DNA from 4 places in the Microbulbifer sp. YPW1 genome. Region 1 is predicted to be linked to each of the others. Evidence: predicted binding sites of a transcription regulator. Region 1 holds the regulator's gene; each other region holds the start of a gene.
The links. Region 1 encodes sigma-54, which starts transcription at its own class of promoters, with help from an activator protein. Its sites were predicted from a motif close to TGGCACANNNNTTGCNNT; they were not measured.

Region 1 (8,122 bases):
CATTACCATTGCGGCGATCACCGTGGGTATCGGCGTGGATCACGCGATTCACTACCTGTACCGTTTCCGCGAAGAGTTTGCCAAAGATGGCGATTACGTGGCGACCATGCACCGCAGCCATGCAACCATCGGCCGCGCGATGTTCTATACCGCAATCACGATCATTGCCGGCTTCTCGATCCTGGCCCTGTCCAAGTTTGTACCTTCGATCTACTTCGGCCTGCTTACTGCACTGGCCATGTCGGCGGCGCTGCTGGGCTCGCTGACGTTACTGCCGCTGTTGCTGGTGTTGATCAAGCCGCTGCCGAAACCTGCGGAGGAAGCCCAGCCGGGAAAGCCGGCGGCGGTGGCTGAGGCGTGCACGGGCTGATAGCGCTGACCGACCCCATCAGGTATTAATCGTTTGATTTATCGGGCCCGCGGATTCAATCCCCGGGCCCGATTTTTTTCTCCAGCGCCAGTTGCCTTCTAGTCTTATGGAATAGCCAAACCGGATTAATCCGAGAAGTGGATGGATGATGCAGAAAAGCCGTGTTGCGATTCTGATTCCCGGTATCTTTGACCGGGGCAAGTCAATGTTGCGTATGCAGCATGCTCTGGGAGATGCGGGTTTTGTCGCGCGCACAATCAAGCTAAAAACCAACAGCGGCTGGTATGGGATGGAGCCCATGGCCAGGCAGTTGCGCGACCTGGTGGAGGAGGTTGCTGGGAGCGGGGAAACATGCGCGCTGGTGGGATTCAGCATGGGGGGAATAGTGGCGCGCTACTACCTGCAAAGGCTGGGTGGCGCGGAAAGGGTGCACAAGTTTATTGCGCTCTCCAGTCCGCATTTTGGCAGTCTGTGGGCGCATCTGCTGCCCTACAAAGGCGGGCGCCAGTTGCGTATCGGCAGCGAGTTCCTCGATAACCTGAATCGGGATGCGGCAATGCTTGAAGGGCTTGCCCCGGTATCCATCTGGACACCTTATGACGCTACCATCGTACCGCACACCAGTTCCCGCCTCCCTGTGGGCAGTACTTACCAGGTGCCGGTCAGCCTTCACCGCTGGGTTCCACAGAATCCGGCGGTGATAAAAATCGTACGGACGGAGCTGACCGAGGCGCTTGAGGGTGGTGGATCCCGCTAGCTCGATCAACTGTCCTGCATAAAAAAGTCACGCAGATAGCGGAAGAGTTTCCGCTGATTGGTCGGCGCTTTTTTATTGGCGATTTCCTTGTTGGCTTCGCGAATCAGTGTGCGCACTTGTTGATGGTCTGCGCCGGGGTATGCATCAAAGAATGCGCTCTGGGCTTCCTTGCCCTGTGTCAGCAAGCGTTCCCGCCATTCCTCCGCCATGCGGTCAAAGCGCAGGTGCAGGTGATCCTGTTCCTTGTGCTTTTCCAGTACCGCTTCGATGGCCTCGACATCCGCCTTGCGCATCAGTTTGCCAATGTACTGCAGCTGGCGACGCCGCGCCTCGCGGGACTTGATCCGGTGCATGGTGGCGATTGCTTCGCTCAGAACCGCGTCCATGGGGACTTCTGCCAGTTTTGCGGCATTCAGTTCCGTCAGTTGTTTGCCCAGCGCCTGCAGCTGGTGCATCTCTTCCTTGACCTGGGTTTTGCTCTTCGGCAGGTCGTCTTCAAATTCTTCGAAATCGTCGGGATTGTGCATGTACTGTCTCTGAAAAGTTAGCTCGCCGGGCCTGTATCAGGCAAAGAAGAGGGTGGCGAGACCAAGAAATGACATAAAGCCCACTACGTCGGTCACCGTGGTCAGGGCGACGCCGCCGGCCAGAGCCGGGTCGATACGCATGGCGCGAAGGGCGACCGGCAGTATGGCGCCGGCAAGCGCTGCCGTGATCAGGTTGATGACCATGGCTGCAATGATAATCAGGGCAATGCGGGTATCCCCAAACCAGAGTGCGGCGATACCGCCCATGACCGAAGACCACAGAACCGCATTCAACGCCCCGGAACCCAGCTCGCGGGAGAGCAGCCAGCTCAGGTTGCTGCGCCCCACCTGTCCCAGGGCCATGCCACGGATCACTACCGTCAGTGTCTGGCTGCCGGCCACGCCGCCCATGCTGGCCACAATCGGCATCAGTACCGCCAGGGCTACCACCTTGTCGATGGTGTCCTGAAACAGATTGATGACCCACGAGGCCAGCAGCGCGGTCAACAGGTTAATTCCCAACCACACGGCACGGCGTGGCGCGGTGCGGATCACCGGCGCAAAGGTGTCCTCTTCCTCATCCAGGCCCGCGAGGCTCATCAGCGAGTGGTCGGCATCTTCGCGGATCACGTCCACCACGTCATCAATGGTGATACGACCCAGCAGGCGCTTGTGTTCGTCCACCACAGGTGCGGTAATCCAGTCGTACTTGGCGAACAGCTGGGCGACTTCGTCGTCCGGCATCTGTGCGGGTATCGGCTCCACGTCGGTGATCATCACCTCGCGCACGGTGACCGAGGGATCGGTTGTGAGCAACTTGGTGAGAGGCAGCAGGCCGATAAAACGACCCTGCCGGTTAACCACAAAGAGGTTATCGGTGGACTCGGGTAGTTGTTCGTGACGTCGCAGATAGCGCAGCACCACGTCCAAATGCAAATTGGGGCGGACGGACACGATGTCCGTGTCCATCAGGCCGCCGGCGGTTTCCTCATCGTAGGCCAGTACGCTTTCCACCCGCTGGCGGTCGTGCTCGCTCATGGCGGAGAGCACTTCCCCCATCACCCGCTCGGGTAACTGCTGCAGAATGTCGGCGACATCGTCCGCGTCCAGTCCCTCCATGATGGCCACCATTTCTTCGGTGTCCATAGTGGCGAGAATCTGGCTCTGCACGTCGTCGGTGAGCTCCTGCAGGACCTCACCTTCTACTTCTCTGTCGATCAGCTCCCACAGAACCCGGCGAATACGCGGAGGAGAACTTTCCAGCAGTTGCGCAATGCTCTGAGGGGACAGGGAGTGCAGCATGCGCTGAACTTCGCGCCCGGTGCCGCTATCCAGCGCGGCATACAGCTCGCCGAGCTGATTCTGGGCGCGGAATTTGAAGTCGGCATTGACGGGTTTGGGCACAGAGTTACCTGCTGTCTGCGAGCATTTTCAGGGGCGGTATTATACCGGTTGAGCGGCGTAGAGTGGCTACTGCTCCTATTCCCCTTCGCCGAACCGGTCGTTGATCAGGGCGCAGATAGTCTCGTGTGCGAGATCTTCGTCGCGGCCGCAAATCTCCAGTTCCAGTTCCACGCCCTTGCCTGCGGCCAGAAGCATCAACGCCATCACACTCTTGCCATCGACGGCCTTGCCCTGGCAGTGCACTTTGACTTCGGAAGAGAAGCGCGCGCTGGTTTGGGCAAACTTGCTGGCGGCGCGGGCGTGTAGCCCGAGCTTGTTGATGATGGTGATGCGGCTTTTTTGCATGGACGGTTTTCTTCCGGGGAGCGGGGCTCGTTACTTCTGTTGTTCGCGGTGGCGAATCTGGATGTTCTCAAACTGGCTGGCAAAGGTTTTGGCCAGCTGTTCCACCATATACACGGAGCGATGGCGGCCGCCGGTACAGCCGATGGAGACCGAGGTGTAGCTGCGGTTGCTCTGTTGATAGGAGGGCAGCCAGCGCTCCAGAAAATTTGTGATATCTCGCTGCATGTCCTCGGTTTCCTGGTGTGAACGCAGGAATTCCGCCACCTCCGGGTCCTGACCGGTTTTATTGCGCAACTCGGCGACCCAGTAGGGATTAGGCAGGCAGCGCAGGTCGAAAACGAGGTCTGCATCCACTGGCACACCGTGCTTGAAGCCGAAGGATTGGAACAGGATGGCCATGCCGGGGGAGTCTTTACCCACAACGCGGGATTTCACCTGATCGCGCAGCTGGTGCAGGCTGAGGCTGCTGGTGTCGATGACCAGGTCGGCCATGGCGGCCAGGGGCGCGAGCAACTCCTTCTCGTGGTTCAGCGCTTCGAGCAAATGGGTGCGACTGTCGCTCAGTGGGTGTTTGCGGCGGGTCTCGCTAAAGCGCTGTACCAGTACTGGTGAGCGCGCATCCAGATAGATGACGTCGCAGTCGATTCCACTCTCGCGCAAATCGTTGATGACCTTGGGCGCCTGGCGTACGTCGTGCCATAAATTGCGCGCATCGATGCCGAGTGCCAGCTGGGTATTTTCTTGGGGGGGGTGTTCCGCTACCCGGCGGATCAGTTCCGGCAGCAGGCTCGCGGGGAGGTTGTCGATGCAGTTGAAGCCCACATCTTCCAGCAGTTGCAGAGCGGAACTTTTACCGGAGCCGGAGCGACCGCTGATTATGACCAGGCGCATGGAACAAGCACTCCTTGCTGATTCCGGGCGCTTTGCTGCGCGACCGGAATGGCTAACTTGGGCTGGTCATCCGGCAGCAGGAAGTTGCCGGATGTGTGCGTTGGCTATTATGCCGCGGCGGCACTGTTGATTGCCAGTGCGTACAGCTCGTCACTGGTGCTGGCTTCGCGCAGTTTTTCGCGCACCCGGCTGTCACTGAACAGCGCTGCGATCTCCGCCAGGGTCTCCAGGTGCTCCTGCTCCGAGTTCTCCGGTACCAGCAGGGCAAACAGGAGATCGACAGGCTGGCGGTCGATGGCGTCAAAGTCTACGGCAGGGGAGGTCGTGCACAGCACGCCAATGGGCTTTTCACAGCCGGGCAGGCGGCAGTGTGGGATGGCGACACCCTCGCCAATACCGGTGGAGCCAAGGCGCTCCCGGGCTACCAGCTGGTTGAAAACAGTATCGGAGTCCAGATCGGGGTATTGTTCTGAGATCGCCTGGGCGATGTTGAGTAACAGCTTTTTCTTGCTACTCCCCGCCAGGTGGCAAAGGCTCAGGCGGGGAGAGAGTAGTGCTTCCAATGTCATAACTTACTGATGATCTAGCGGTACAGGCCAGCCGGTAACCTGATGGTGTTACGACTAGCGGTGACTGCGTAACTTTTCTTTGTGTTTCAGCAGCTGCCGGTCGAGTTTGTCGGCGAGAGAATCAATCGCCGCGTACATATCTTCCGATTCCGAATCTGCAAATACATCCTTGCCATTCACGTGAACCCGCGCTTCGGCTTTCTGGATGAGTTTGTCGACGGAAAGTATGACCTGTGTATTGGTGATCAGGTCGTGGTGGCGGGAGAGCTTGTCCAGTTTGGTCAGGCAGTAATCGCGAATGGCCGGAGTTACGTCAACATGATGGCCACTGATATTGATCTGCATGGATTTCTCCTCATCGGGTGCAACACAATCTGGCAGCACCCCCGCACAGGGCGGCAACCCTACTAGGAAGTGCGCCAGAATGGAAGGATACACTCAATGTCAGTGCATTGGTTGCGCAGAAAATGATCGCCGGAGGGTTGCAGCGCCCCTGTTTTGTGACCCTGGTGGCTAGACCAGTCGTTTCCGCTCGCTGGAGGAGGGGATTCCCATGGATTCGCGGTATTTTGCCACGGTGCGCCGGGCCACTTTGATCCCCTGCGAATCCAGCTCCTGAGTGATCTTGTTGTCCGACAGGGGCTTGCGTGGCTGCTCGGCGTCGATCAGCTTGCGGATCAGTGCGCGGATGGCCGTAGATGAGGCGTCCTCGCCGGAGTCGGTGCTGACATGGCTGGAGAAGAAGTATTTGAGCTCGAACACACCGCGGGGGGTGAGCATGTATTTCTGGGTGGTCACCCGGGAAATGGTGGATTCGTGCATGCCGATGGTTTCGGCAATATTTGCCAGTACCATGGGTTTCATGGCCTCCGGTCCCAGCTCGAAAAACCCCTGCTGCTTTTCCACGATACAGCTGGCGACCTTGAGCAGGGTCTCATGGCGGCTCTGCAGGCTCTTCAGGAACCAGCGCGCTTCCTGCAAGTTGTCGCGCAGGTAGTTGTTCTCGCTGGAGTTGTCCGCGCGTTTGATTAGCGATGCATAGGCGTCGTTGATGCGCAGCTTGGGGGTTGTCTCCGGGTTGAGCTCCACCACCCAGCGCTGCTGTTTGCGGCTCACAATGACATCCGGGACCACATACTGGGGTTCTTCACCGCCAAAAGCTTCGCCGGGGTAGGGGGTGAGGGTCTGTATCAGACGCATAACCTCGCCCAGCTGGGCCTCACTGAGACGGGTTCTGCGGCTCAACTGGCGAAAGTCCCGTTTCCCCAGCAGGTCCAGGTGCTGGTCCACCACAATCAGTGCCTGGGGCAACCACGGTGTTTCGGCCGGTTGCTGGCGCAGCTGCAGTAGCAGGCTCTCGCGCAGATCGCGGGCGCCGCAGCCCACCGGCTCAAACTGCTGGATGGTCTTCAGGACCGCGAGGACCTCGTCGATTTCGACTTCGAGGGCCTCGGCCATTTCGTCCAGGTCTGAATCCAGGAAACCGTTGGGAGCAATGGCGTCGATCAGTGACTCGCCGATAAGCTTGTCGCCCTCGGTCAGTGGTGTGAGGTTGAGCTGCCACAGCAGGTGATCCTGCAGGCTCTCGGACACCGCGTTGCGCTGTTCGAAGGCGAAGTCGTCCCCTTCGCCGCCGGTGTAGCTGCCGCCGGTATAAATGTCGTCCCAGCGGGTATCCACCGGCAGGTCATCTGGGATCTCGCTGTTCCAGTCGCCATCGGCAGTAGAGTCGTTCTTGGCCTCGCGGGCGCTCTCGCGCTCGGCGGCTTCGCGCTCCTGTCCTTCGGAGCTTGCGGGGGTGTTTTGATCCTGGTGTGTCTCGCCGGCGTGCTCGTCAAAGTCCGATTCCAGCAGCGGATTGCTGTCGAGCGCCGACTGGATTTCCTGTTGCAGGTCCAGGGTCGACAGCTGCAGCAGGCGAATGGCCTGTTGCAGCTGGGGCGTCATCGTCAGCTGGGTACCGAGTTTTAACTGGAGTGACTGCTTCATAAAGGGGTATGCCGGCAGAATTATCTGGCGTTAGTGCGCTGAACAGAATCTGTATCTGTTACGGCGGCGTAAAGCTCATTTCCTGCAGACTACCCCGGGGCAAATCGGAACACAAGAGGCAGGTTAAGCAATAAGTGTGCCGAAACGACATTTGCCCTTGGTTGCGCCCGTATTATTTGTGATGGCCGTCTAGGGTTGCGGGAGATCTAGCAGATGGATCCCCCGGCTTTTGCTCAAATGGTGAACTCGTGTCCCAGATAGACGTCTTTTACCTGCTTGTTCGCAGCGACGTCTTTGGGGTTGCCTGAGGCGATAATATGCCCTTCGCTGACGATGTAGGCGGTCTCGCAGATATCCAGGGTCTCGCGCACATTGTGATCGGTGATCAATACACCGATGCCGCGATCTCTCAGGTGGCGGATGATCTGCTGGATGTCGTTGACCGAGATGGGGTCAACTCCGGCAAAAGGCTCGTCGAGCAGGACGAAGGCGGGGTTGGTAGCCAGGGCGCGCGCAATCTCAACGCGACGGCGCTCGCCGCCGGACAGGGCCATGCCCAGGCTGTCGCGGATGTGGGTGATATGGAATTCTTCCAGTAGTGCTTCCAGCTGCTCCTGGCGCTGGCTGCGGTTCAGGTCCTTGCGCGTCTCGAGGATGGCGAGGATGTTGTCTGCCACTGACAGGCGACGAAATACCGATGCCTCCTGGGGCAGGTAACCGATTCCCTTGCGTGCACGGCCATGCATCGAATAGCCAGTAATGTCTTCACTGTCGATCAGTACCTGCCCGGCATCGGCCTGGACCAGGCCGGCGATCATATAGAAACAGGTGGTCTTGCCGGCACCATTGGGGCCGAGCAGGCCAACTACCTGGCCGCTGGATACGCTCACGGAAACGTCCTGAACGACTTTGCGTTTCTTGTACTGTTTGGCGAGATGTAACGCTTGGAGCGTCGGCATGTTGCAATCCGGTATCTGAAGGGCTGCTGCGGGCAGCCACTTGTTAAATATTGAGTGTCGGGCAGGGGGCGCTTACTGGTCGTTTTGTGCCGGTTTGGATTCCGGTTTCCAGATCATCTCTACGCGCTTCTGCTCTGATTGTCCCTGAGCCTGCATCTGTTCGCTATTGAGGTCGTAGTCGATGCGCTCGGCGGACAGGGTGTTGCCATCGCGATCGACAAACGCTTCCCCGGTAAGTTGCAGGGCGTCGCTGCTCACCAGGAACTCGATACGTTTGGCGCGCGCTTTGACCGGGGTGGTACTTTCCTCGA
Region 2 (8,122 bases), 300 kb from region 1:
TCGATCTCGCCGTTCTTCTCCGGTGTCATGTCGGTCAACAGGTGACACAGGTTGGTGGCGTACAGGGTGGAGGACTGGGTAGCCGCGCGGCTCGCCAGGTTGGTGTAACCGAGGATGGTCACGCCGCTCTTGACGACTTTCTTGTCCGCTTCGGTAAAGTCACAGTTGCCGCCCATTTCCGCGGCCAGGTCCACCACCACGGAACCGTCGGCCATGGTTTCCACCATGTCCGCCAGCCACAGCTTCGGCGCCGGCTTGCCGGGGATCAGTGCAGTGGTGATGACAATGTCCACTTCCTTGGCCTGCTCGCGGAACAGGGCCATCTCGGCGTCGATAAACTCTTTCGACATCTGCTTGGCGTAGCCGCCAGTGCCGGAGCCATCCTCTTCGATCTCCACGGTGAGGAATTCCGCCCCCATGGACTCCACCTGCTCGCGCACTTCCGGGCGGGTGTCGAAGGCGCGCACGATGGCACCCATGCTTTTCGCGGTACCGATGGCGGACAGGCCCGCAACACCGGCGCCGATGACCAGCACCTTGGCCGGTGGGATCTTGCCCGCGGCAGTGATCTGGCCGGTAAAGAAACGGCCAAACTCGTGGGCCGCCTCGATCACCGCGCGGTAGCCGGCGATGTTGGCCATGGAGCTCAACGCATCCATTTTCTGTGCGCGGGAAATTCGCGGAATGGATTCCACGGCCAGCGCGTTGATGTTTTTGTCCGCCAGCTTCTTCAGCAGCGCTTCATTCTGCGCCGGCTTGAGGAAGGCCACCAGGGTGGCACCGCTGGGGATCAGGTCCAGCTCCGTGTCATTGGGTTGCTGTACTTTCAGTACGATGCCCGCCTGGCTCAGGCAGTCTGCTGCGTTGGCACACAGCTTGGCCCCGGCCTGCTCGTATTCCGTATCGGGGAAGCTGGCTGCTTCACCGGCCCCCTGTTCGATGACAACATCAAAGCCCAGCGCCTGTAAGCGCTTTACGCTGGCTGGCGATGCCGCGACCCGCGCCTCGCCCGGCGCGGTCTCCTTTGGTATGGCAATAATCACCGTTTGTGCTCCCGTTTTAAAAAATTGTCATTGTTATAAAAGTTTATAAAGCTCTGAAAATGAGCCGACCCGATTTTCCGGGTCAATTATGTACCGCTGACATTTAATCCCGATTAACACATCCCGTCATCAGGATTATCTGATTTTGGCGTGAAAGCGGTCCTCTCCGGAAAAAACAATTTTTCCCGGAAAACTAAATCCGTTTCGGCAGGACGATGAATTAAAGAGAATAAATTAGGCCAACGGAAATAGAGGATTCTTATTACTCGTTTAGCGTATTTTTATTAAAAATGCCGAAAATCGGTTAAAAAACAGTAGATTAAGTTACACGAGTAACGAAAAACCGCAGCCTGGACATGACTTTAGTGACATTTCGTCAAATTTAGCAGCGGATGAGAGCAGACTGTCCGAATGGAAAAATTATCGAAAAAATATCCGTACAGGTTCATATAAAAGAATATTTAATTAACTATTCCAAACTGTTTCTATTTAATCGTGAAAATAATAACGCTTTGATATGGGAATAATTCAGCATTGGAATAGGTAACAATTAAAACCATTTATGGTTATTCATTAAATTGGAATTACTTGAAACTTTTTCTATTGAAACTGGTTGATTAGCGTACGGCTTTTCTCCCGATTTTACCGAGTGCCAGCAGACGAATCTTCTGCTGCCAGAAAACCCAGTTCGGCCAGTTGCTGCTGCACCTCGTCCGAACGCAGATATTGCAGCAGCCGGATGGCCAGGGCGCGCTCACGGGTGCTGCGCAAAATAACCATCTGCTGGTGGATCGGCGGATAGAAGTGCGCGGGAATCCGCATGAACTGCCCGCGGCTGCCGGTGGCCAGGGCCTGCCCGAAGGGGATCAGCCCCATATCGCCCTGCCCCTGGTACAACAGGATCTTGGCGTGACCCGCGTGCCCCGCATAAATCACCCGCCCGCGCATGCGCGGCCACAGGCGCAGCTTCTTGAGCATTTTTACCGCGGCATCGCCGTCCGGAGCCAGTTGCGGGTCCGCCACCACCACTTTGTGCTTGCCGCGCCCCAGCAGCAGAATCAACTGCCGCGGAGTGAGCGCAGTGTCGGTGCGCGCGAGCTTTGCGCTGAGGGTGGAAAAACCGGAGGATTTATCGGTGGAAATTTCGCGGCTGACCCAAAGGGCCAGCTGGCCGCGGGCATAGGTCTGGCGGCTTGCGGGTACCGTCAGCCCGGCCTTTTCCAGCAGCACCGGGCGCGCCGTATCGGCGGAGAGAAACAGGTCGAAGGGTTCGCCGGCGCGGATCTGTCCATACAGCAGGCCGCTGGCACCGGCGGTTACGCGCAGCCTGCAGTTGCAATCGGCCTCGAACCCCTCGCGCAATACCTCTACCGCCGGATGGAAACTCGCGTCCACCGCCAGTTTGAGTTCCGGGGGCTGGCGCAGGCCGCAGCCGCCGAGCAGCAACAGCAGAGCGCACATCATTAACCGCGTTGCCATGGACAAATACCTCCCTGTCCCGGAACCCTGATTCGTAGCCCCCAGCGCCCCCGCCTTGTGAGAAGAGGCTATCCCCTAGCGCGCCAGGCGCTGAAAGTCCTCCGGCCGGTTGACGTTCAAATGCCAGTCCCCTGCGGGTACCGGCAACTGCATACAGCCGACATAGCCATACAGCGCGCGTATGGAGGCGATGGCATTACCCTGGGCTGCGGCGTCGAGATACCGCCTGCAGCGGTCGTCCAGCGGCAGCCAGCAGGGCAGGTAAAAGTCCCCGAAACACACCGCCTGCTCCACCGCCTGCCCGGCGGCACACAATTGTTGCAGCAGCGCGGGGCTCAGTAGCGGCATATCCACCGGGATCACCAGCAGGGCGTCACAGGGAATTTCCCACGCCTGCAGGTGTGCCGCCACAGCCTGCAGGCCACCCAGCGGCCCCGCTGTCGGGTACCGGTCCGCCACGCCCCCGGGGCGGGTGCCGCTGACCAGCGTGGCCAGTCGCTCGACACCTTGCGGCAGGGTAAAAGTCTCCAGTACCTCTTTGGCCTGCTCCAACAGAGTGTGCCCATTGGATAATTTTAGCAGTGCCTTGTCTTTTCCCATGCGACTGGACAACCCGCCAGCCAGTACCACCGGGCAGACACGCTTGCCCACCGCTTGCCGACTGCCCTGCCCGCTGGAGAATTCAGAGTTCACGGTCATCTGATTTACATCTTTCCTGTACAACCCGGGGCGCGCCCAGGGCACACCCGCAGCAAATTAGCCGCGCCAATTTTCGCACCATTACGACGCATGATTACACCAGCTCGCACCTGAAGTGTGCGGTCCGGCGCCACACAGTGCACCACTTTTACTGGCGCGGCCACAGTTTTACCAGTCTCAGCTAGATTGGAATCAATTGGTACGAGTTTTGATTGTATAAATGCCACTGGCAAAGAAGCCCGGCAACACAATCAGTGTCGCCGGGCTTTTTTTATGCCCATGGAAAGTATCCGGGAGAATGTCATGCCTTCAAGCTCCAAAAGAGCACTGCATACTACTGTACACACTTTATCCGCTAGCGCAGTTCTCATGTGTACGGCCCCCTGCCTCGTGTTTGCCGATGACAATGTGGTACAGAACGCCGGGGATATGATCCGCGAAAGCACCTTCAACCTGAATTTCCGCCCGCGCTATGAACACGTGCGCGATGTGGCCTTCCCCCACCACGCCACCGCGGGCACCCTGCGCAGCCGCGCCACCTGGACCAGCGGCCGTTGGGACGGCTGGGAGTTTCTGCTGGAAGGCGACAATGTCACCTATATCAGCAGCGAAAAATTCAACAATACCGAAAACGGCAAAACCCGGTACCCGGTGATCGCCGATCCGGACTATAGCGAAATGAATCGCGCCCAGGTCAGCTATGCGCTGGAACAGGGAAAATTCACCGTGGGCCGCCAGCGCATCAACTACGACGACCAGCGCTTTATCGGCGGGGTGGCCTGGCGCCAGAACGAACAGACTTACGACGCATTCCGCGCCGAGTGGGGCTTTAACGACAGGCTGTCCCTCGATTACACCTATTCGTGGAACGTGAACCGAATCTTCGGCCCTGACGGCGCCGACGGTAATATCGGTGGGCCGGTCAATGCACTGGACGTCGATTACAAGATCCGCCCCAACCAGACCCTGAAGGGATTTATCTACAGCCTCGACTTCCACGAGCAGGAACAGCTCGCCAGTGCCACCGTTGGCCTGGAGTGGGCGGTGGATTGTGACACCTTCCGCTGGCACCTGCGCGCCGCCACCCAGAGTGATATCGGCCGCAATCCCTACGATTACCGGGCGGAGTATTACAACGCAGAATTCGGTACCAAGCCGGTACAAAAGTACAAGTTAACCGGTGTTGTGGGAACGGAGTGGCTGACGGGCGATGACCAGTGGGCCTTCCAGACGCCGCTGGCCACCCTGCACAAATTTCAGGGCTTTGCCGACAAGTTCCTGACCACGCCGGTAGACGGCATCCGCGATTACTACGCTGGCGGCTCAGTCGTTGTCTCTGGCATCAAGATTGCAGCGAAGGTACATAAATTCTATAGCGATCGCGACAGCCAGGAGTACGGCAACGAACTCGACCTGGTAGCGACCTATTCCATAACAAAAAATATCGGCCTGCTCGCCAAATATGCCACGTACGACGCTGACGATTTCAGCAGCGATACGGACAAATTCTGGCTGCAGTTCGAACTGAAGTTCTAAGAGCGATGACGACGACACCCATTAGTATTCTGCTGGTCGACGACCAGCCAGAGCGCGCCGCTATGGTGGGCGAGCAGCTGACCGCTGCCGGCTACAAGCTGCTTGCGCAACTCTCCAGTGCCGAGGGCCTGCTGTTTCAGGTAGAGCGACACCGGCCGGATATCGTACTGATCGATATCGAATCCCCCGACCGCGACATTCTCGAGAGCCTCTCGGTCATCAACCAGCACAACCCCACACCCGTAGCGATGTTTTCCGCCCGCGGCGGCGCCGAGTTCATCACCAGTGCGGTGGAGGCCGGGGTCAGCGCCTATATGGCAGAGGGGCTATCCGCAGAGCGGGTCGCGCCGGCCATCGAAATTGCCATGGCCCAGTTCCGCAGTTACCAGCACCTGCGCCAGTCCCTGCAACGCACCCAGCAGCAGCTGGATGAGCGCAAGATTATCGAACGCGCCAAGGGCCTGCTGATGGCGCGCAAGAACATCAGCGAACAGGCGGCACACCAGACACTTCGCACCCTGGCCATGAACAGCAACTCCACCATGCGCAACGTGGCGGAGCAGATAGTCGCGCACCTGCAGACACCGACAAAATAACGTGCGGCCCGCGCCAATTAATAAATGAAAGAATTCGAGAGTAAAACCGTGAGCAGCCTGCAAGCAGAAAAGCCCAACCTGAAACTCCTGTACCTGCGCCTGACCGACAGCGCGCCCCTGATCATCGCCCACGAATTGGGCTTCTTCGAGCGCTACGGCCTGCGGGTCGAGCTACAGCGGGAAACCTCCTGGGCCACCCTGCGCGACAAGCTGATCGGCGGTGCCGCCGATGCCGCATCCATTCTCGCCCCCATGCCGCTGACCCTGGAGCAGACCCTGCCCCACTGTGACGAACAACTGCTCAGCGGGCTGATCCTGAGCTGTAACGGCAACGCCATTACCCTGTCGCACTCTCTGTACGAAACCCTCGGCAATCACCCCGAGGGCACCGGCGCCGCACTCAAGGCCCACCTGGACAAGCGCGACGCGGACGCCAAACCGTTGACCTTCGCCAGCGTGTACCCCTTCGCCAGCCACACCCTGCAGCTGCGCCACTGGCTGTCCAGCGCCGGTATCAACCCCGATAGCGATGTGCGTATCGTGGTACTGCCGCCGGAGCAGATGGTGGATCACCTGCGTCGCGGGGATATCGATGGTTTCTGTGTGGGGGAACCCTGGAACACGCTGGCGGTACAGGAAGAGATCGGTGTCATCGCTACACCGAGCAACGCGCTGATGCCCACCATGCCGGAAAAGGTGCTGGCGGTGACCCGCAGCTGGCACGAGGCCAACCCGGCAACCCACCTGGCACTGCGCGCCGCCTTGCTGGAAGCCTGCGCCTGGCTATGCGACCGCAGCCAGCGCCGGGATGCCGTGGCCATTCTCGCGCGCCCGGAATATCTGGATCTGCCCGCGGCCACCATCGCCGCTTCCCTGGATGACGAACTGGTGGCACCGGGTGGACAGACACCGAGTAAAAACCCCGGCTGGCACGTGTTCGCCAACCCCACCACGGAACACGGCCGACCCACCGAAAAGAAGGCCCGCGAACTGCTCGCACTGTGCAACGAAATTGCGCCAACCGATGATAATAGCGCGGAGCTGTTCCGCTCGGACCTGTATCAGCAGACCCTGGATTTTATCCGTCACAAAACGCCGCATCAGACCCGTACCGTTTAATGTTCCCCGGTCGGGCACAGCACCGCTGCCCGACCGGAGTGCACCAGCCTACACCTCGGCACACAGGAAAACCCCAAAACAGGGCAGCAGTGGGGGGCTGGCGCACCAATTGGTGCGCTACCACAGCCCCCGATGTCGCCGATTTCACCCTCAATACCATTACGCCCCAATAATTACCGGGTCTACGCACCAGCTTCTCCCTTGTGCCCAGATATGGCACAGAACTTGAATAATAAATAGGGAGACCGCCACGAGTATTGCGCGGCACCAAAAAACGAAATAGCGGACAACGAAGTCCACCGGCAACAGCCCAGCTGTGCCCGTGGGCTTTTTTTATGCCCGCATGGCAGGTGGCTGATGAGAGAGAGTTAACAAAGCGAGTATCAGAAACCGCGTTCAACTCCCCGCTGTTAAGCCTGTTGGAGATGGGACTCCCGATGTGGGAAGTGCCCTTTTCTTTCAGGCCAGAAATTCATAACTAACGGGATAAGTCCATGTCCAGTAATTCAATAAATCTGTTTTCCTTCACGGGAAAGATCCGGGTGCTGCATCTGACCTGGATTGCTTTCTTTATTACCTTCTTTGCCTGGTTCAACCATGCGCCGCTGCTGATGGCCATTGCCGACAGCCTGTCGCTGACCTCTGAGCAGGTAAAAACCCTGTTGATCCTGAACGTGGCGCTGACCATTCCGGCGCGGGTCATCATTGGCATGCTGACGGACAAGTACGGTCCGCGTCTGACTTACTCCCTGCTGCTGGCGATCGGCAGTATTCCCTGTTTTATCTTCGCGCTGGCAGACAGCTTTATGGCGGCCGCCATTGGCCGTTTCCTGCTGGGATTTATCGGTGCGGGCTTTGTCATCGGTATCCGCATGGTATCCGAGTGGTTCCCGGCGAAGCAGCTGGGTACCGCGGAGGGGATTTACGGTGGCTGGGGCAACTTCGGTTCCGCCGCTGGCGCCATGACCCTGCCGACCATCGCACTGCTGTTCGGTGGTGAGGACGGCTGGCGCTACGCGATCGGTATCACCGGTGTGATTGCGCTGGTATACAGTGTGATTTACTACCGCTCGGTAACCGATACGCCGAAGGGCGGCACTTACTTCAAGCCGAAAAAAATCGGCGGTATGGAAGTTTCCAGTCCTTCTGACTTTGTGCTGTTGTTGATCATGAAGCTGCCGATGTACGCGGCGCTGGCACTGCTGGCCTGGAAGCTTTCCCCGAGCGGTGTGGGCATGCTGGCGCAGCCGGTGGCTATCGCGATTTATGTTTCACTTGTTGCACTCTACGCTTTCGATGCGAAAAAGTGTTACGACATCAATAAAGATGTCTTTGTGAAGCTGCCGGAGCCGATGCACCGCTACAAGTTCAAGCAGGTTGCGGTGCTGAACATTCTCTACTTTGCCACTTTCGGTTCTGAGCTGGCGGTAATTTCGATGCTGCCGCTGTTTTTCTCGGAGACGTTTACGCTGGATCCGGTGAAGGCGGGTCTGCTGGCTTCCGCTTATGCATTTATGAACCTGATGTCCCGTCCGGCGGGCGGTCTGATCAGTGACCGTTTTGGGCGCAAGAGTACGCTGCTGATTCTGACGGCGGGCCTGGCGATTGGTTACCTGACCATGAGCATGATCAATTCGGAGTGGCCGTTGT
Region 3 (8,122 bases), 310 kb from region 1:
TGGGTTTCAGCTCATCCCCGATGGACAGCAGAGCCGCCGTGAGTTTGCGCAGCACCGTAACTTCCGCCACACCCGCACCGGCGAGCAGGGCGATATGGGGGACTTTGATTCTGGAACCTACCGGAACAAGACTCTGCCCGGTATGAACATCCTCACCCCGACGGCGAATATTCTCGCCGGGCCTGGCGGGGCGATTCATGCTGAGCTGGTCGCCATCCAGTGTGCAGTTTTCCTGCATCTGGACCCTGTCCGCGCCTTCCGGTACCGCGGCGCCGGTGGTGATGCGGGTGGCCTGGCCTGATGACAGGGCGCCAGCAAAAGGGTGGCCGGCGAGGCTCTTGCCGATGACGGTGTAGCTATCGTGCTCACCGCAGAGGGCGTAACCATCCATGGCGGAATTATCGCAGGGGGGAAGGTCGAGTGCCGCCAGCACCGGTTCGGCGAGAACACGGCCGGTGGCCTGGCCCAGAGGAATGGTTTCGGTCGCTGTAATTGGGTTGATGCTGTCGACCAGTATCTGCTTGGCAGCTTCTACGGATCGCAGGCCATTTTCTGCACAGGTGTCCGACATGTTTATTCCCTTGTTTCGCCATTTCTTGTTCGGGAAGATAGCTGTGAAGAGAAGCATTTGCCAAGTCCTGATGGTGGCATAACTCTTTGGGGTAAGGTGGCGATACCGGGTAGCCCCTTTCGAGACCTTCTAAAACAGGGATGTTTTAGAAGAGCCCCCAGGGATGGGTTTACGGCGTGTCTCGGAAGGGGCTACCCGGTAGCGGTACCGCCACAAGGCCAGGTTGAGGCTAAGCAGGCAGTGCAGCGGCGGAAACATTGTCTGCAGTGTTAACCAACAGCCACCGCAAGATTTGTATTCAGCAACGCAGAGATCTCTGGTTTGCAGGAACCACAGTTGGTACCGCAACCCAGTAGTTCTCCCAATTCATCCACACTGGCCGCGCCGTCTGCAATGGCTGCCTCGATTTCCTTGCGCGAAACCTGCAGGCAAGTACATACCATCTGCGCGCCGGCGGGAACGTTCTGCAAGAGTTGCGCGGGCATTTCCGGCAGGGGGTTTTGCAGGGCGTCTTCCAGGATTTTGCGGTCGGGCAATGTCTGCCAGTCGGAGGTGGTGAATACCAGCAGCTCCATCTGCTCGCTGTACAGCAACCAGCGTTCGCCACTGGGAAGCTGCAGCCGCTGGCGATTCACCTGTTTACCGTGCAGGGCAAACAGGTGGTCGGCAATCGCCTGCCAGTCCGGCTGCCGGCTGAGTGCCAGCTCGAACCGGTAACCGCCTTCCACCGGTACCCGGTACCAGTGCAGGATGGTTTCCCGCAGCAGCCTGTCGCCGGCCTGCAGACGGCCGTGGAATTCATCCGCGGTCTGCGTGCGCAGTAGCAGGCAGGCGTAGCTGTGGGCATCGAGCGGAGCGATATTCACCGCGAACTGCTTCAGCTCCGGCTGGCCGGAAACGGGGTCGGTAAACGGAAGCGCCAGGGCGCTGACGGTGGCGTTATGGGCGAGGCTGTCGCTCCAGTGGATCGGGGCAAACAGCTGCCCGGGTTTCTGGCTGGCGGTAACGCGGGCGCGACCGAAAAACTGGCCTTTTTCACTTTCCACACGCACCAGCTGTGCGTCCTCTATACCAAATTTCTGCGCTTCGTCCGGGTGCACGTGTACCTCAGGCGCCTCGCTGTGGTCGAGCAGTTTGCGCGCGCGTCCGGTGCGGGTCATGGTGTGCCACTGGTCGCGCAGACGGCCACTGTTCAATACCAGCGGGTATTCGTCGCGGGTTTCCTGTTTCGGGCACTGCGGGCTCACGGCCACGAAGCGCGCGCGGCCGCTGGGGGTATAGAAATCGCCATCGGCAAACAGGCGTACCGTGCCATCGGGGTTGGCAGCGTTGACCGGCCACTGTACCGGAGTGAAAAAGTCGTATTCCTGATCGCTGATATTCGCCAGTGCGGAAATATCAAAGGCGCGCCGCGCCTGCTCGCGATTGTTCTCGAAACCGGAGAGGGCGGCGTGCTCGCGGAAAATATCTGCCGGGCCACGATAGTCGAAAGCCTCGCCGTAGCCGAGGCGCTTTGCCACATCGCACACAATCTCCCAGTCGTGTCGCGCTTCACCCGGTTTCGGCAGGAAACCTTTCTGACGGGAAATTCGGCGCTCGGAATTGGTGACGGTGCCGGTTTTCTCGGCCCATGTGGTTGCCGGCAATAACAGGTCGGCACAGCGCGCGGTATCGGTATCCGCCACACAGTCGGACACAATCACCGTAGGGCATTTTTTCAGTGCCGCGGCCACCTTGCGCGCATCCGGCATACTCACCGCCGGATTGGTGGCCATGATCCACACCGCTTTGACCTGGCCGCTGTCCACCGCATCGAACAGCTCTACCGCCTTGAGCCCGGGACCCTGGGCCATGTTGCTGGCGTTCCAGAAACGGCCCACACGGTCGATGTTTTCCTCGGTAAAATCCATATGCGCGGCGAGCATATTTGCCAGGCCGCCTACCTCGCGCCCGCCCATGGCATTGGGCTGGCCGGTGATAGAGAAGGGGCCACAGCCCGGCTTGCCGATACGTCCGGTGGCCAGGTGACAGTTGATAATGGAATTGTTCTTGTCGGTGCCGGTACTGGACTGGTTGACGCCCTGTGAATAAAAGCTCACGGTTTTTTCCGTGCCGCGGAACAGCTCATAGAATGCCAGTAGCTGATCCAGCTCCACGCTGCAGTATTCTGCCACCTTTTCCGGCGTCCACTCCGCCGCTGCATACAGAGTGTCGGTAAAGTTTTCCGTATGGTTGTCGATAAACGCCTGATCCAGCGCACCGAATTCGGTCAGGTAATGTAGCAGCCCGTTAAACAGCGCAGCATCACTCCCGGGTGTAATCGCCAGGTGCATATCCGCCATTTCACTGGTAGCACTGCCGCGGGGGTCCACCACTACCAGCTTGGCTTCTGCGGCCTGCATACGCTGAAACAGAATCGGATGGGTCCAGGCGGCGTTGGAACCGATCAACACCACCAGCTCCGCCTCGTCCAGGTCCTCGTAATTACACGGCACCGCATCTGCACCCAACGCGCGCTTGTAGGCAGCCACTGCAGAGGACATGCACAGGCGGGAATTGGTATCCACATTGCCGGAGCCGATAAAACCCTTCATCAGCTTGTTGGCAACGTAATAGTCCTCCGTCAGCAACTGCCCGGAAAGATAAAACGCCACCGAATCCGGCCCGTGCTCCTCGATCGTTTCCCGAAAACGCGACGCCGCATAATCCAGCGCCGTGTCCCAGTCACAGTCCTCACCGTGCAGGCGCGGCTTTAACAGACGTCCGTGGTTACCCAGGGTATCGGCCAGGGAGGACCCTTTGACACACAGCTTGCCCTTGTTCGCGGGATGCTGTTCATCTCCCTGAATACGAATCACCGCCTCGCCACTCTCGCCACCAGCGGGCTGCGACTCCAGCGTCGCAGCAACCCCGCAGCCCACACCACAGTAAGGGCAGGTAGTGCAGGACTTACGCGCCGAGAACAGTTCTGTTAAAGCCATCTTTCACTGCTTACTTTTGTAAATTCAATCGGGCTTACTGATCGACCTGGATCAGCACATCGTCGCCTTCAAACGCGACCGGGAAGGAATCCAGCTTGATGTCCTCCTCCTCCAGACACTGACCATCGGTGAGGCGGTAATGCTGCTTGTACAGCGGCGAAGCCACGGTCAGCTCACCGTCAATTTCCGCCACAATGCCGCGACCGATCACACCGGCGTTGGCAATAGGATCCCAGTTATCGATGGCGTACAGCTGGGGTTCCTGGTCGGGTAAAAAAAACAGGGCAATCTGACGATCGCCCACAAGAGCGCACACTCCGGAATTTGCTACAAGATCTGATCGCTTGCAGACTTGCAGCCATTCGGCGCGGGTTATGGCAACTTCGCTCATTCTGGTTCTCCACATGGTTATGGAAAGAATATGGTGGTGAAATTCTTAAATCTTTCTTTTCCAGTTCCGGGGAGCTGGGTTTCTGCTCTGACCGAACTGATGTTGTAAAAGCATATAGTTCGTTATGAAGGTGGAGCGCCGTGCGGGAGGTTTCAGGAGCGTCGCAAACAGGATGTTTGCGCCGCAGCGCCCAGGGATGGGTTCACAGCGGTCCTGAAACCTCCCGCCCGGTGCTCTACCGCCACCGGGCTTAAAAAGTACTTAAGCCGGCTCTGCAATCCTGACGATTTCGTCCTGGGTGGCCGGGCGGCGCTGCTTGCGCTCTTCCACGAACACGATCTTCTCGTCTTTTTCGTCGGTGTTTACAAACTGGCGGAAGCGCTTCAGCATCTCCGGATCGTTGATCGCGGTTTTCCATTCACATTGGTAAGTGCCAACCACATTGCCCATCTGGCGCTCAAGCTCCTCACAGATACCCAGCTTGTCCTCGATCACCACCTCACGCAGATAATCCAGGCCGCCTTCCAGGTTCTCCAGCCACACCGAAGTACGCTGTAACTTGTCCGCCGTGCGCACATAGAACATCAACACCCGGTCGATATATTTAATCAGCGTCACATCATTCAGATCCGTCGCAAACAGATCCGCATGACGCGGACGCATACCGCCGTTACCGCATACATACAGGTTCCAGCCGTTCTCCGTGGCAATCACCCCGATATCTTTACTCTGGGCCTCCGCACACTCCCGCGTACAACCGGAAACCGCCATCTTGATCTTGTGCGGCGAACGCAAACCCTTGTAGCGGTTCTCCACCGTCAGGGCCATGCCCACACTGTCCTGCACCCCGAAGCGACACCAGGTACTGCCCACACAGGACTTAACGGTACGCAGGGACTTGCCGTAAGCGTGGCCTGTCTCGAAGCCCGCATCGGTTAGCTCGCGCCAGATCTCCGGCAGCTCCTCCAGGCGCGCCCCGAACAGATCGATACGCTGGCCGCCGGTGATCTTGGTATACAGGTCGTATTTCTTCGCCACCTCACCGAGCACAATCAGTTTTTCAGGCGTGATCTCACCGCCGGCAATACGCGGCACCACAGAGTAGGTACCGTTTTTCTGCATATTTGCCATAAAGGTATCGTTGGTATCCTGCAGGCCAACGTGCGGCTTCTCGTGGATATGTTCATTCCACAGGGAAGCAAAAATGGATGCCGCGGTGGGTTTACAGATCTCGCAGCCCTTGCCGGAACCGTGTTTGTGCAGCAGCTCATCGAAGGTTTTGATCTCCTCCACCTGCACCATGTGGAAAATTTCCTGGCGGGTGTAAGGGAAGTGCGGGCACAGGTCGTTGTTGACCTCTACGCCCAGCGCCGCCAGCTCCGTATCCACCACATTTTTCAGCAGTGCCGCACAGCCGCCACAACCGGTAGATGCCTTGGTCGCATCTTTTACATCGCCCAGTGAACAGCAGCCGCCCTGCACCGCACCGACAATGTCGCCCTTGCTCACGTTGTGGCAGGAACAGATGGTGGCAGTAGCCGGCAGTGCATCTGCGCCGAGTGCCGGCGCCGCGCCGTCCAGGGAAGGCAGGATCAATTGTTCCGGGTGCTCCGGCAGATCCATATCGTTCAGGTGGTATTGCAGCAGGGTGTCGTAATCTTCGGTATCACCCACCAGCACCGCACCGCGCAGTTTCTTGCCTTCGCTGTCGGTGATCATGCGCTTGTAGACGCCGGTTTGCTCATCCACAAAAGTGATTGCCGCAGAACCTTCCGCGCGGCCGTGGGCATCGCCGATGGAACCGACATCCACACCCAGCAGCTTCAACTTGGTGCTCATGTCGGCGCCGTTGAACTCCGCGGCTTCACCGCATAGCAGGGATACCGCGGTACGCGCCATGGTGTAACCCGGGGCAACCAGACCGAAAATACGGTTGTCGAACAGGGCGCACTCGCCGATGGCGAAGATATTCTTGTCGGAAGTACGGCAGTGGTTGTCGATCACGATGCCGCCGCGCTCGCCCAGCTCGATGCCGGCGGAGTTGGCCAGCTTGTCTTCCGGGCGGATACCGGCGGAGAACACGATCAGGTCGGTGTCCAGGGATTTGTCGCCTTTGAAGTTCATCCGGAGACGACCACCGTCCACTTCTTCGATCAGTTCGGTGGCGGTGCTGGTGTGCACAGTCACGCCCAGCTCTTCAATTTTTTCGCGCAACAGTTTTGAACCGCCTTCGTCCAGCTGTACCGACATAAGGCCCGGCGCAAACTCGATCACGTGGGCTTCCAGACCCAGCTGCTTCAGAGCGTTGGCTGCTTCCAGACCCAGCAGGCCACCGCCGACCACAACACCCACCTTGCCGTTTTTGGCTGCGGCCTGGATTTTGTCCAGATCTTCCAGGGTGCGGTAAACAAAGCACTTGTCGTGTTCGTGGCCGGGGATCGGCGGAACAAACGGATAGGAACCAGTGGCGAGAACCAATTGATCGTAAGATTCGGAGGCACCGCTCGCAGAAGTGATTACCTTGGCCTCGCGGTCGATGCTGACGGCGGCATCGTTCAGGCGCAGGTCGTAGCCCCACTCGCGGTACTGCTCAACCTTGCCCATGGCCAGGTCGTCTGCGGTGCGGCCGCCGAAGTATTCAGAGAGGTGAACCCGGTCGTAAGCGGGGCGGGGTTCGGCACAGAATACCAGCACGTCGAACATTTCCCGTTCGGGACGGTTTGCCAGTTGCTCGAGGAAGTGGTGACCCACCATGCCGTTGCCGATGACGACGATTTTTTGCTTAACCATGATCTCTGCCGTATTTAACTAAGTCTGGTACCAGGTACTGGTTCCTGACAATCGCGACAGAAGGAAAGCGGGGTGGGCCGGGATAGCGGAAGGCTGCACGGGCGTCCCCTCTTCTGTCGAAGAGTGTCAGGCGCCGTTGCCTTGCTAAAAGAATTTCGGATTGTGCCAAATAACATTCAATCTCTGTGCCAACTTGCGGAAGAGTGCCAGACACAGGGAAACCTCAGGGTTTGTGCGGGCTATTAAATATTTTTCGGAATTGGGTGCGACAAATTGGTGCGGATTTAGAGTTTGCGCCCCAAGTTGGCACGTGGGCGCAGCTGGGCGGTTAAAGGAAGTACAAAAGGTGCGACAGGATCGCCAGTGCGGCCACTACCTGCCAGAACAGCAGGGGGTTGCGTTCCATCAGCGGCGGCTTTTCACGATTGATGAACCTGCTATTCGGTGTGCTGAGATCGTGCACGAACTCCGACAACGCCGGATAGCGGTTTTTCGGATCCGGTGCGCAGGCGCGACGCAGGGCACCGTCGATCCAATCCGGCAGATCATCCCGGTGCTGCTGTGCGCTGCGGTAACGCATGTTGGCGTAGCTTTTCAGGTGGTAGTGACTGCTGCCAAAGCGTTCCTTATAAGGATAGTGACCGGTCAGCAGCTCATAGGCGATCACCCCGAGGGAAAAAATATCGGAACGATGACTGGCCGCGTCCCCCATAAAGTATTCCGGTGCGCAATAATTTTTGCTTCCCGGCGGTGCGCTATCCTGATAACGAAGCAGCTCCTGCAGGCCCGCCGCATTTGCGCCGCCGAGATCGATCAGCTTCAGCCGCCCATCACTATCCACCATGATGTTTTCTGGCTTGAGGTCACCGTGCACAATCTCCAGCCGCTGCAGACGGCGCAACGCGCTCACCAGCTGCTGTACCAGATTGCGCACCTGATCCAGTGGCGGCTCTGGATTCAGCTGCATCCACTGACGCAGGTTCTGGCCGTCCACATATTCCATGATGTGGTAGAGAAACTTGCGGTCCTTGCGCGGCGGAAACACCTTGACCACCGCCGGATGCTCCAGCCTGCGCCCGGTCCATTCCTCCGCAATAAAACGCTCTATATAGGCCGGGTCGTCAGAGTAGTTTTCCGAAGGTGCCTTGAGCGCGCGCAGCTCCTGGGATTCCATATCCCGAACCAGATACAGATAACTGCGACTGCTCGAGTGCAACTCCTGTAGTACCTCGTACCCCTCGATCTTGTTGCCGGGCTGCAGGGGAGGAGGGAAGGGCAGATCGCCAGTGGCCAGCATCAGGTCATCAGTGCCCTGGGACTCCAGCGCATTCACCTGGCACAGCGCCAGACTCAGATTATCCGCGCTGCCATTATCCAGCGCCGCGGCAA
Region 4 (8,122 bases), 2.2 Mb from region 1:
CGGATCGCTACATCAAGGGCACCTGTCCCAAGTGCAAGACCGAAGATCAGTACGGCGATAACTGTGAAGCCTGCGGCGCCACCTACAGCCCCACCGAGTTGATCAATCCGGTATCGGCCGTCTCCGGTGCCACTCCAGTGGAAAAGGAGTCCGAACACTTCTTCTTCACCCTGCCGGCATTCACCGATTTCCTCAAGCAGTGGACCCGTTCCGGCACCCTGCAGGATGAAGTCGCCAACAAGCTGTCCGAGTGGCTGGACGAGGGGCTGCAGGAATGGGACATCTCCCGCGATGCGCCCTATTTCGGTTTTGAAATCCCCGATGCCCCGGGCAAGTACTTTTACGTCTGGCTGGACGCACCGATCGGCTATATGGCGAGCCTGAAAAACTACTGCGATGGCAAAGGCCTGGACTGGCAGGAGTACTGGAAAAAAGACAGCGCCGCCGAGGTGTACCACTTTATCGGCAAGGACATCGTCAACTTCCACGCGCTGTTCTGGCCGGCGATGCTGGACTCGGCCGATTTCCGCACCCCCAACAAGGTGTGTGTACACGGTTTCCTGACCGTCAATGGCAAGAAAATGTCCAAGTCCCGCGGCACTTTCATTAATGCGCGCAATTACCTGGATCACCTGGACCCGGAATACCTGCGCTATTACTTTGCCGCCAAGCTCACCGCCGGTGTGGATGATCTCGACCTCAACCTGGAAGACTTTATCGCCAAGGTGAACTCGGACCTGGTGGGCAAGGTGGTGAATATCGCCTCGCGCACTGCCAAGTTCGTCAGCAAATCGGGCGGCGCTCTGGCCGATCAATTGGCAGACGAGGCGCTGTGGAACCAGTTTGTGGAAGCCCATCCGCGCATTACCGAGTTCTTCGAGGCCCGCGAATACAGCCGCGCTACCCGCGAGATTATGGCGCTGGCGGATGCGGCCAATGCGTGGATTGCGGATAAGGCCCCCTGGTCACTGGCCAAGGAGGAAGGCAAGGAAGACGAGGTGCTGGCGATCTGCTCTCAGGGCGTGAACATGTTCCGCGCGCTGATGACCTGGTTGGCGCCGGTACTGCCAGAGACCGCCCAAAAGGCGGAGGCATTCCTGGGTACCGCACTGGACTGGCATACTGCTACCACACCGCTGGCCGGCCACACCATCAACAAGTTCAAGCCGCTGATGCAGCGTATTGAAAAGACGCAGGTAGAAGCCATGCAGGAGGCGGCGAAGGAGTCCCTGGCGCAGCTGCAGGCTGAGGCCAAAGCGGCCACCGGACCACTGGCGGACGATCCCATTGCGGATCAGATCCAGTTCGACGATTTCGCCAAGGTGGATCTGCGTATTGCCCTGATTGCCAATGCCGAACATGTGGAAGGCGCAGGCAAGCTGCTGCGATTGACCCTGGATCTGGGCGGTGAGACACGCAATGTATTTGCCGGTATCAAGAGCGCTTACAGCCCGGAAGACCTGATCGGCAAGCACACGGTGATGGTGGCCAACCTGGCGCCGCGCAAGATGCGCTTTGGCGTGAGTGAGGGCATGGTGCTGGCGGCGGGGCCGGGCGGCAAGGATCTGTGGATCCTGGAACCGCACGCGGGTGCGCAGCCTGGCATGCGGGTAATGTGATCCGAATTGTGACGGGATGGAAGCGGGCTTTTGAGCCCGCTTTTGCGTTGTTTAGTAACGGTGGGGCGGCCCTCAGAGGCAGTTTTCTGCTCCACAACCTCATCGGCAAATATTCCGCAGAAAACAGCCCCTGAGGGCCTTAGCGGAGAGCTTGATACTCCACAATTTCACCGCTAAATATTCCGCAGGGTACCGCCCCTGTGTGCCTTAGCGGAGAGTTTGCTTGCGGTAAGAAAGGGTTAATCTGATGCGTGGTGTTTTTCTCGATACGCTGACCATGAAGCTTGAAGAGCTGGATACTTCGGCGTTGGAAGGTATTCTGGATCATTGGGATTATTTTGAAACCACAGCACCCGAAGAAACGGCGGAACGCATCAAGGATGCGGATGTGGTTATCACCAATAAAGTCGTTCTCGACCGCGCACTGATCGACGGTGCCCCCAACCTGAAACTGATCTGTGTCTGCGCCACCGGCACCAACAATATTGATCTGGATGCCGCATCGCAGAAAAACATTCCGGTCATGAATGTGGCCGGATATACGGGCAGTTCCCTCGCGCAACACACCGTCGCATTGATACTTGCCCTGGCCACCCGCTGGCACCAGTACAGCGACGATGTGGGCAAAGGACGCTGGACACAGTCGCCCATTTTCTGCCGGCTGGATTATCCCGTGATGGAACTGGCGGGCAAAAACCTGGGCATTATCGGTTACGGAGACCTCGGGCAGAAGGTGGCCCGCTTGGGCGAGGCGCTGGGAATGCATATCCTGATCGCGGACTCTTTTACCGGTGAGAAAAAAGCCGGGCGGGTACCTTTAGAGCGGCTGCTGAGTGAGGCCGACGTAATCAGCCTGCACTGCCCGCTCACCGATGAAACCGATACTCTGGTCGACGAGCAGTTTCTCGGGGCGATGAAAAATTCCGCTTTCCTGGTCAATACTGCGCGCGGCGGCCTGGTGGATGAAGATGCACTGGTGGCAGCGCTGAAAAATGGCGATATCGGGGGCGCAGCGCTGGATGTGCTGAGTGTGGAACCGCCTCCCGCCGATCACCCGCTGCTGGCGGATGACATTCCCAACCTGATCATCACCCCGCACAATGCGTGGATCAGCCGCGAGAGCCGACAGCGCTTGTTAGACGGTGTGGTCAATAATATCCGCGAGTGGCGCAATACCTGAAAGCTATAAAGAAAACGCCGCTCAGACCAATAATAACTTTTCGCGAAATTCCCCTGCGACTGCACCCCGCCCGATCCTAACCTTGGCGCTCACCTTTACTATCGGAGGAGAGCGTCATGGCAACTGCAAAATCCCCAAACAGCGGGACCCATTCCACGCGCGAGAAGCTGAATCAGGCCTACCACCTGGCCGGCGAAGCGGCGCACGACACCGCAGATCATGTCAAAGCCAGAGCGCGGGCGACCGCGGACAACGTGAAGGCACGTACCCAGGAATCCGTAGAGAAAGGCAAGCAGCGCGCACACGATGTGGCAGAGCGGGCGGAGAGCTCCATCAAGGCACATCCTCTGGTCAGTGTGGGCTGTGCATTTGCCGCGGGCTGGCTGATTGCCAAAATACTCAAGTGACCTTTCCGGTAAGCGTCTGTAAATCCGCGAACAAGTACCGCGGATTGTGGATAATTATTTTCGACCCGAGGGGATTACTGAATGGCCGGTTCTGACAAACCCGGAAAGCGCGCGCATGGTCACGAGAACAGTGACCTGAACAGTGACTTGGATAGTCACGCGAATAGTGACGATACAGAAAACCAATTCCAGGAAGAATCCCCACCGGCTGCGGAATCTCGCAGCCGGGATCATTTACCTAACGATGAACCCTCCACCGCCCACAGCGGCTCGGAGATCGACCAGTTGATACAGCGCGCCGAAGCCACCATGACGGTAGCCGCAGCCTGGTCGGAAAATTTTACCCGCCTGGTACAGCTTGAATTTCAGCGCACACTCAGTGCCGGCAAGCGTATTGTGCTGTTTCTACTGGTGCTGTTTTTCCTCGCCATTGCCCTGCTCGTAAGCCTGTGCGCGGGACTGGGATTACTCGGTTACTATCTCTTCGAGTCGGTCTATATCGGCTTTGGGGTTTTTGTGCTGTCGCAAATTCTGATTGTTGCCGGGCTGCTACTGTCGATCAACAGCTTGCGCAAATTGCTCGGATTTGAAGAAAGCAAGAAACAGGCAAAGGAGGCACTCGACGATGTCACTGCGCTCTTTAAACAGGCAGATTGAAACCTGTCGCCAGGATATGGCATTGCAGCGACGCAGTGCGCTCAGCCTGCTGCAACAGCAGCGGGCCCAGGCGCTGGTACAGACAAGACGAATTCCCCTGCCGGTGGCAATGGGCGTAGCCTTCGCCAGCGGATTCATCCTGCAGCGCTTCTTCAATACGCCTGCACCCCACACCCTCTTCAACTGGTATCTCACCCTGCGGGCATTTTGATGTGTTAGCCGGGGCCACCGCGTGTGGCTCCTTCAGGCCGCGGATTTTTTCCCCTGTAGTCCAGTGACCCGCGCCGGTTACCAATCTCGATGATCTTCGCCGCAACCTCTGCGAGCTTCAGATTCATTTCCATCGCCCGTTGCTGCATGGTGCGATAGGCTTCGTCTTCGTTGAGTCGCAGACTGCGCATCAAGACGCCTTTGGCGCGTTCAACCAGCTTGCGCTCGGTGAGTGCGCGGCGGGTTTCTTCAAGCTCCTCGCTGACCCGATGGATATGCGCGACTTGGGACCGAATCAGGTCGTAAAGGGAGTGGGCCAGGTGCTGGCCATGCAGGGGCGGCACTCCAGCGGTAGACGCCCGCCCATAGAGCCCCGGAACTTCGGGATCAAACAATACCGCGAGAGCCGGCAGCCGGCTCCAGTCGGTGGATTTCAATTTTTGCAGCTGGGCATAGTGGTGTCCCAGCTCCGATTGCGCGTCCGCCACCCGTTTTCGACTGACCTTCAACAGGCGCGCGGCCATGGTATCTTCCAGCCGGTGCATGGAATCAATCCGCGCGGTGGCGAGCTGGTACCAGACTTCGCTCACCTCCGAGGCAATCGGCTCACCATTTTTCAAGCCAGCAATCACCCTGCGCAACCGGTTCAGGTCGCGGGTCTCGTCACTGTCTTCAATGGCCTGCCAGCGGGCCCGTTCGGTGTCGCCGGCAAATTCCAGAAAGATTTCCAGGCTGCGCCGCTGGCAGTCCTGCAAGTGCACCAAACGCTCGTGCAAACGTTCATCGAAGTGGCTACTGGCAAAACCGATGGCACCCCAGGCGCGCTCCTGACCAGAAAATTCCTTGGCCTGCATAAAGTTGAACAGCGCCACTAACAGACGCGTTACTTCCGGGTCATCCGCCACGTCCGCCGCCTCAAATACCACCGACAATAACCCGGCAATCAACCGGCAAAATGCATCAGTGGATTCCAGCGCACTGACCTCAAACGCATCAATATGCCTGCGCAGCTCCGCCAGCTCGTCAAGCCCATGCAGGGAATAGGCGATGCTGTTCAGCAGACGCATATCCCGGGGATTATTGCATTTGCCTTCCTGCAGGTACTGGTCGTGCAGCAACTGCCGAAAGGTGTCGGCACTGGCGCTGCAGGCTTGCATCTGCTCAGCACGCAGGGAAGAGAAACGAAAGCCCGCGGAAACCAGGTAGATATTGCTGATACCCCGCTCGCGCTGCAGCTGGTGTACCAGGTCGGAAACCGTAGTCACCAGTTCGCAACTGCCCGTCAGCCGCTCCAGCGCCTGAATCTCTGAACGCTTGGCGGCCAGCAGGAATTTCTCTGCATCTTCACTGTGATTGGGCATGACGGCATATTCCGGCGAAGAATGATGGATATCACTAGTGCAGCAATAAATATTCCAGTGCCGGGGGCATGCTCCGAAAAATTTCATTCCAATTCCCGAGCCCCAATACTCACTGTGCCCACCGACGGGAATCGCGCACCAAAAATGGGCAAAGACGCGCTAGACAAGCATTTTCTTGCGCCAATAAATTAGGAATTAGTGCCATATCCGCAATTTCCCGCGAATTCATAGGGCAGGAAAAAGTTGGCACCGAGATTGCTTTTATCTCTGGTGCGGGGATCTTGTGCAGGGGGTAAGCACGATCCCGCTGGGCATCGCGCCCGCGACAAACAGAACACACTGGATAAAGGCGTCCATCACTTTCCGGCTTCGGCAGGTCTGTGTGGGCGCCTTTTTTTTTGTGCCCAGAATTTTCGGTGCGAACACATTCACCCTGTACACGCACCTACGTTCAGCACAGATGGACAACCGGTCCTCAAACTTCAACAAGGTGATAACTATGGCTTATCTCGTTCCCAATGAATTTGTGACCAAAATGGTCGATGCGGGGGAATCCAAAATCTACATGTCCACCCGCGACACCCTGGTGCGCGCTTACATGGCCGGTGCCATTCTCGCCCTGGCGGCAGTGTTCGCAGTTACCGTCGCCGTGCAAACCGGTGTCTTCTTAATCGGGGCAATACTGTTCCCTGTCGGTTTCTGCATGCTTTACCTGATGGGCTTTGACCTGCTTACGGGTGTGTTTGTTCTTACACCACTCGCCTGGCTCGACCGGCGTCCGGGGGTGACCATTCAGGGGATTCTGCGCAACTGGGGCCTGGTTTTCCTGGGCAACTTTGCCGGCGCGTTGACCGTGGCTGTCATCATGGCGTTTGTGTTTACCATGGGCTTCAACACCGAGCCGGGGGCCGTTGGCGCCAAGCTTTCCTCCATTGGTGAAGCGCGTACCCTGGGTTACGCGGAATACGGTGCCGCTGGCTGGTTCACCATTTTCCTGCGCGGCATGCTGTGTAACTGGATGGTATCCATGGGCGTAGTGGGAGCCATGATTTCCACCCACGTGAGCGGTAAAGTTCTGGCCATGTGGATGCCCATCATGCTGTTCTTCTTTATGGCCTTCGAGCATTCCGTGGTGAACATGTTCCTGTTCCCCACCGCGATGTTGATGGGCGGTGATTTTTCCGTACTGGATTACTTTATCTGGAACGAGATCCCCACCGCGCTGGGCAACCTGGTGGGTGGCCTCGCGTTCACTGGCCTGACCCTTTACAGCACCCACTACAAAACTGCGCCCAAGCGTCAGCTGACCACCGCAACCGCAAAGCCTGGCAAAGAAGCCATGGCCTGATATCGGCTTCCGTATCGCTGCCCCCTCGCGCGAAAACCCCGCGTGGTGCGCGAGGGGACCGACTCCCGGAAGCGTACTCAGCACTAGTCCTTCCAGGTAGCGATCACTGCGGATCTCGAATAAATCTATGAACACAATTTCCCTTGCGGTCGGTCAACACTCCAGTGCCGGCGTAAAAGCCGAAAACCAGGACCGCTGTGGTGCGCGACTACCATCGGAGCCACACCTGGGCCTCAAGGGTGCGGCATTCGCCATCGCCGATGGAATCAGTAGCAGCAGCGTCAGTGGCGTTGCCAGCGAGACCGCGGTCAAGAGCTTTCTCGACGACTACTACTGTACTTCCGACGGCTGGAGCGTGCAGATCGCCGCGCAACAGGTACTCATGGCCACCAATGCGTGGTTGTACCAACAAACCCGCCAGAGTCCTTTCCGCTACGACAGGGACAAGGGCTACGTGTGCACCTTCAGTGCTGCCATCTTCAAAGGCGCTGAAGCGCATCTTTTCCACCTTGGCGACTCGCGGATCTACCGCTTTCGCCGGGGTTCTCTCGAACAGCTTACCCACGACCATCGCCAGTGGGTTGGCGAACAAACCAGTTACCTGAGCCGCGCCCTGGGTGCGGAGCAGCAGGTGGATGTGGACTACCGGCGCCTGCCACTGGAAACCGGTGACCTGTTCCTGTTCACCACCGATGGCGTGCACGAAGCGCTCTCCCACAAGGACCTGATCGAATATCTGGAACAACAGGACAGCTGCCTCGACAGCGCCGCGAAAACCCTGGTGGCTGCCGCACTGGCGAATGGCAGTGACGATAATCTCACCGTGCAGCTGGTGCGCGTGGACACACTCCCGGAACCAAGGCCGGAGCTGATGGATCAGGCGGGCGCGCTGCCACTGCCTCCGCTACTGAAAGCCGGCGACCAGTTTGACGGCTACATCATCGAGCGCGAGATCCACGCCAGCAGTCGCAGTCATGTCTACCTGGCCAGCGACCAGAACAGCGGCACACCGGTGATCCTGAAGACCCCGTCCATCGATCTTTCCGATGATCCGGCCTACCTGCAACGGCTGTTGATGGAGGAGTGGATCGCGCGGCGGGTCAACAGTGCCCATGTGGTGCGCGCCGCAAGTAACCGCCGCCAGCGCAACTTCGTTTACACCGCAATGGAACTGGTGCAGGGCCAGACCCTGCGACAGTGGATGACAGACAACCCCAGCCCGAATCTGGAAACGGTACGCAATATTGTCGAGCAGATCGCGCGCGGACTGCAGGCCCTGCACCGGGCGGAAATCCTGCACCAGGACCTGCGCCCGGAAAACATCATGATCAGCAGTGCGG

Region 2: the regulator sigma-54 is predicted to act here: its motif matches at 6,687-6,704, upstream of HUW35_RS02440 (NarK family nitrate/nitrite MFS transporter).
Region 3: the regulator sigma-54 is predicted to act here: its motif matches at 6,907-6,924, upstream of nirB (nitrite reductase large subunit NirB).
Region 4: the regulator sigma-54 is predicted to act here: its motif matches at 5,679-5,696, upstream of HUW35_RS10710 (formate/nitrite transporter family protein).

Annotation. Positions count from the first base shown of each region.
Region 1 covers NZ_CP055157.1:267,197-275,318, reverse strand. Annotated here, with positions in the region: gene HUW35_RS01285 (RND family transporter) at 1-370, shown strand, start outside; gene HUW35_RS01280 (triacylglycerol lipase) at 516-1,127, shown strand; gene yjgA (ribosome biogenesis factor YjgA) at 1,133-1,654, opposite strand; gene mgtE (magnesium transporter) at 1,691-3,058, opposite strand; gene HUW35_RS01265 (HPr family phosphocarrier protein) at 3,134-3,403, opposite strand; gene rapZ (RNase adapter RapZ) at 3,434-4,294, opposite strand; gene ptsN (PTS IIA-like nitrogen regulatory protein PtsN) at 4,402-4,863, opposite strand; gene hpf (ribosome hibernation-promoting factor, HPF/YfiA family) at 4,918-5,208, opposite strand; gene HUW35_RS01245 (RNA polymerase factor sigma-54) at 5,377-6,852, opposite strand; gene lptB (LPS export ABC transporter ATP-binding protein) at 7,086-7,811, opposite strand; gene lptA (lipopolysaccharide transport periplasmic protein LptA) at 7,884-8,122, opposite strand, start outside.
Region 2 covers NZ_CP055157.1:568,248-576,369, forward strand. Annotated here, with positions in the region: gene HUW35_RS02410 (Re/Si-specific NAD(P)(+) transhydrogenase subunit alpha) at 1-1,043, opposite strand, end outside; gene modA (molybdate ABC transporter substrate-binding protein) at 1,686-2,522, opposite strand; gene HUW35_RS02420 (molybdenum cofactor guanylyltransferase) at 2,598-3,221, opposite strand; gene HUW35_RS02425 (alginate export family protein) at 3,591-4,757, shown strand; gene HUW35_RS02430 (ANTAR domain-containing response regulator) at 4,763-5,353, shown strand; gene HUW35_RS02435 (CmpA/NrtA family ABC transporter substrate-binding protein) at 5,402-6,472, shown strand; gene HUW35_RS02440 (NarK family nitrate/nitrite MFS transporter) at 6,967-8,122, shown strand, end outside.
Region 3 covers NZ_CP055157.1:577,564-585,685, reverse strand. Annotated here, with positions in the region: gene glp (gephyrin-like molybdotransferase Glp) at 1-571, opposite strand, end outside; gene HUW35_RS02460 (nitrate reductase) at 841-3,552, opposite strand; gene nirD (nitrite reductase small subunit NirD) at 3,587-3,943, opposite strand; gene nirB (nitrite reductase large subunit NirB) at 4,205-6,733, opposite strand; gene HUW35_RS02445 (bifunctional protein-serine/threonine kinase/phosphatase) at 7,062-8,122, opposite strand, start outside.
Region 4 covers NZ_CP055157.1:2,612,539-2,620,660, reverse strand. Annotated here, with positions in the region: gene metG (methionine--tRNA ligase) at 1-1,619, shown strand, start outside; gene HUW35_RS10735 (D-2-hydroxyacid dehydrogenase) at 1,867-2,799, shown strand; gene HUW35_RS10730 (YqjD family protein) at 2,916-3,206, shown strand; gene HUW35_RS10725 (hypothetical protein) at 3,288-3,863, shown strand; gene HUW35_RS10720 (hypothetical protein) at 3,832-4,074, shown strand; gene HUW35_RS10715 (nitrate- and nitrite sensing domain-containing protein) at 4,079-5,434, opposite strand; gene HUW35_RS10710 (formate/nitrite transporter family protein) at 5,934-6,782, shown strand; gene HUW35_RS10705 (bifunctional protein-serine/threonine kinase/phosphatase) at 6,910-8,122, shown strand, end outside.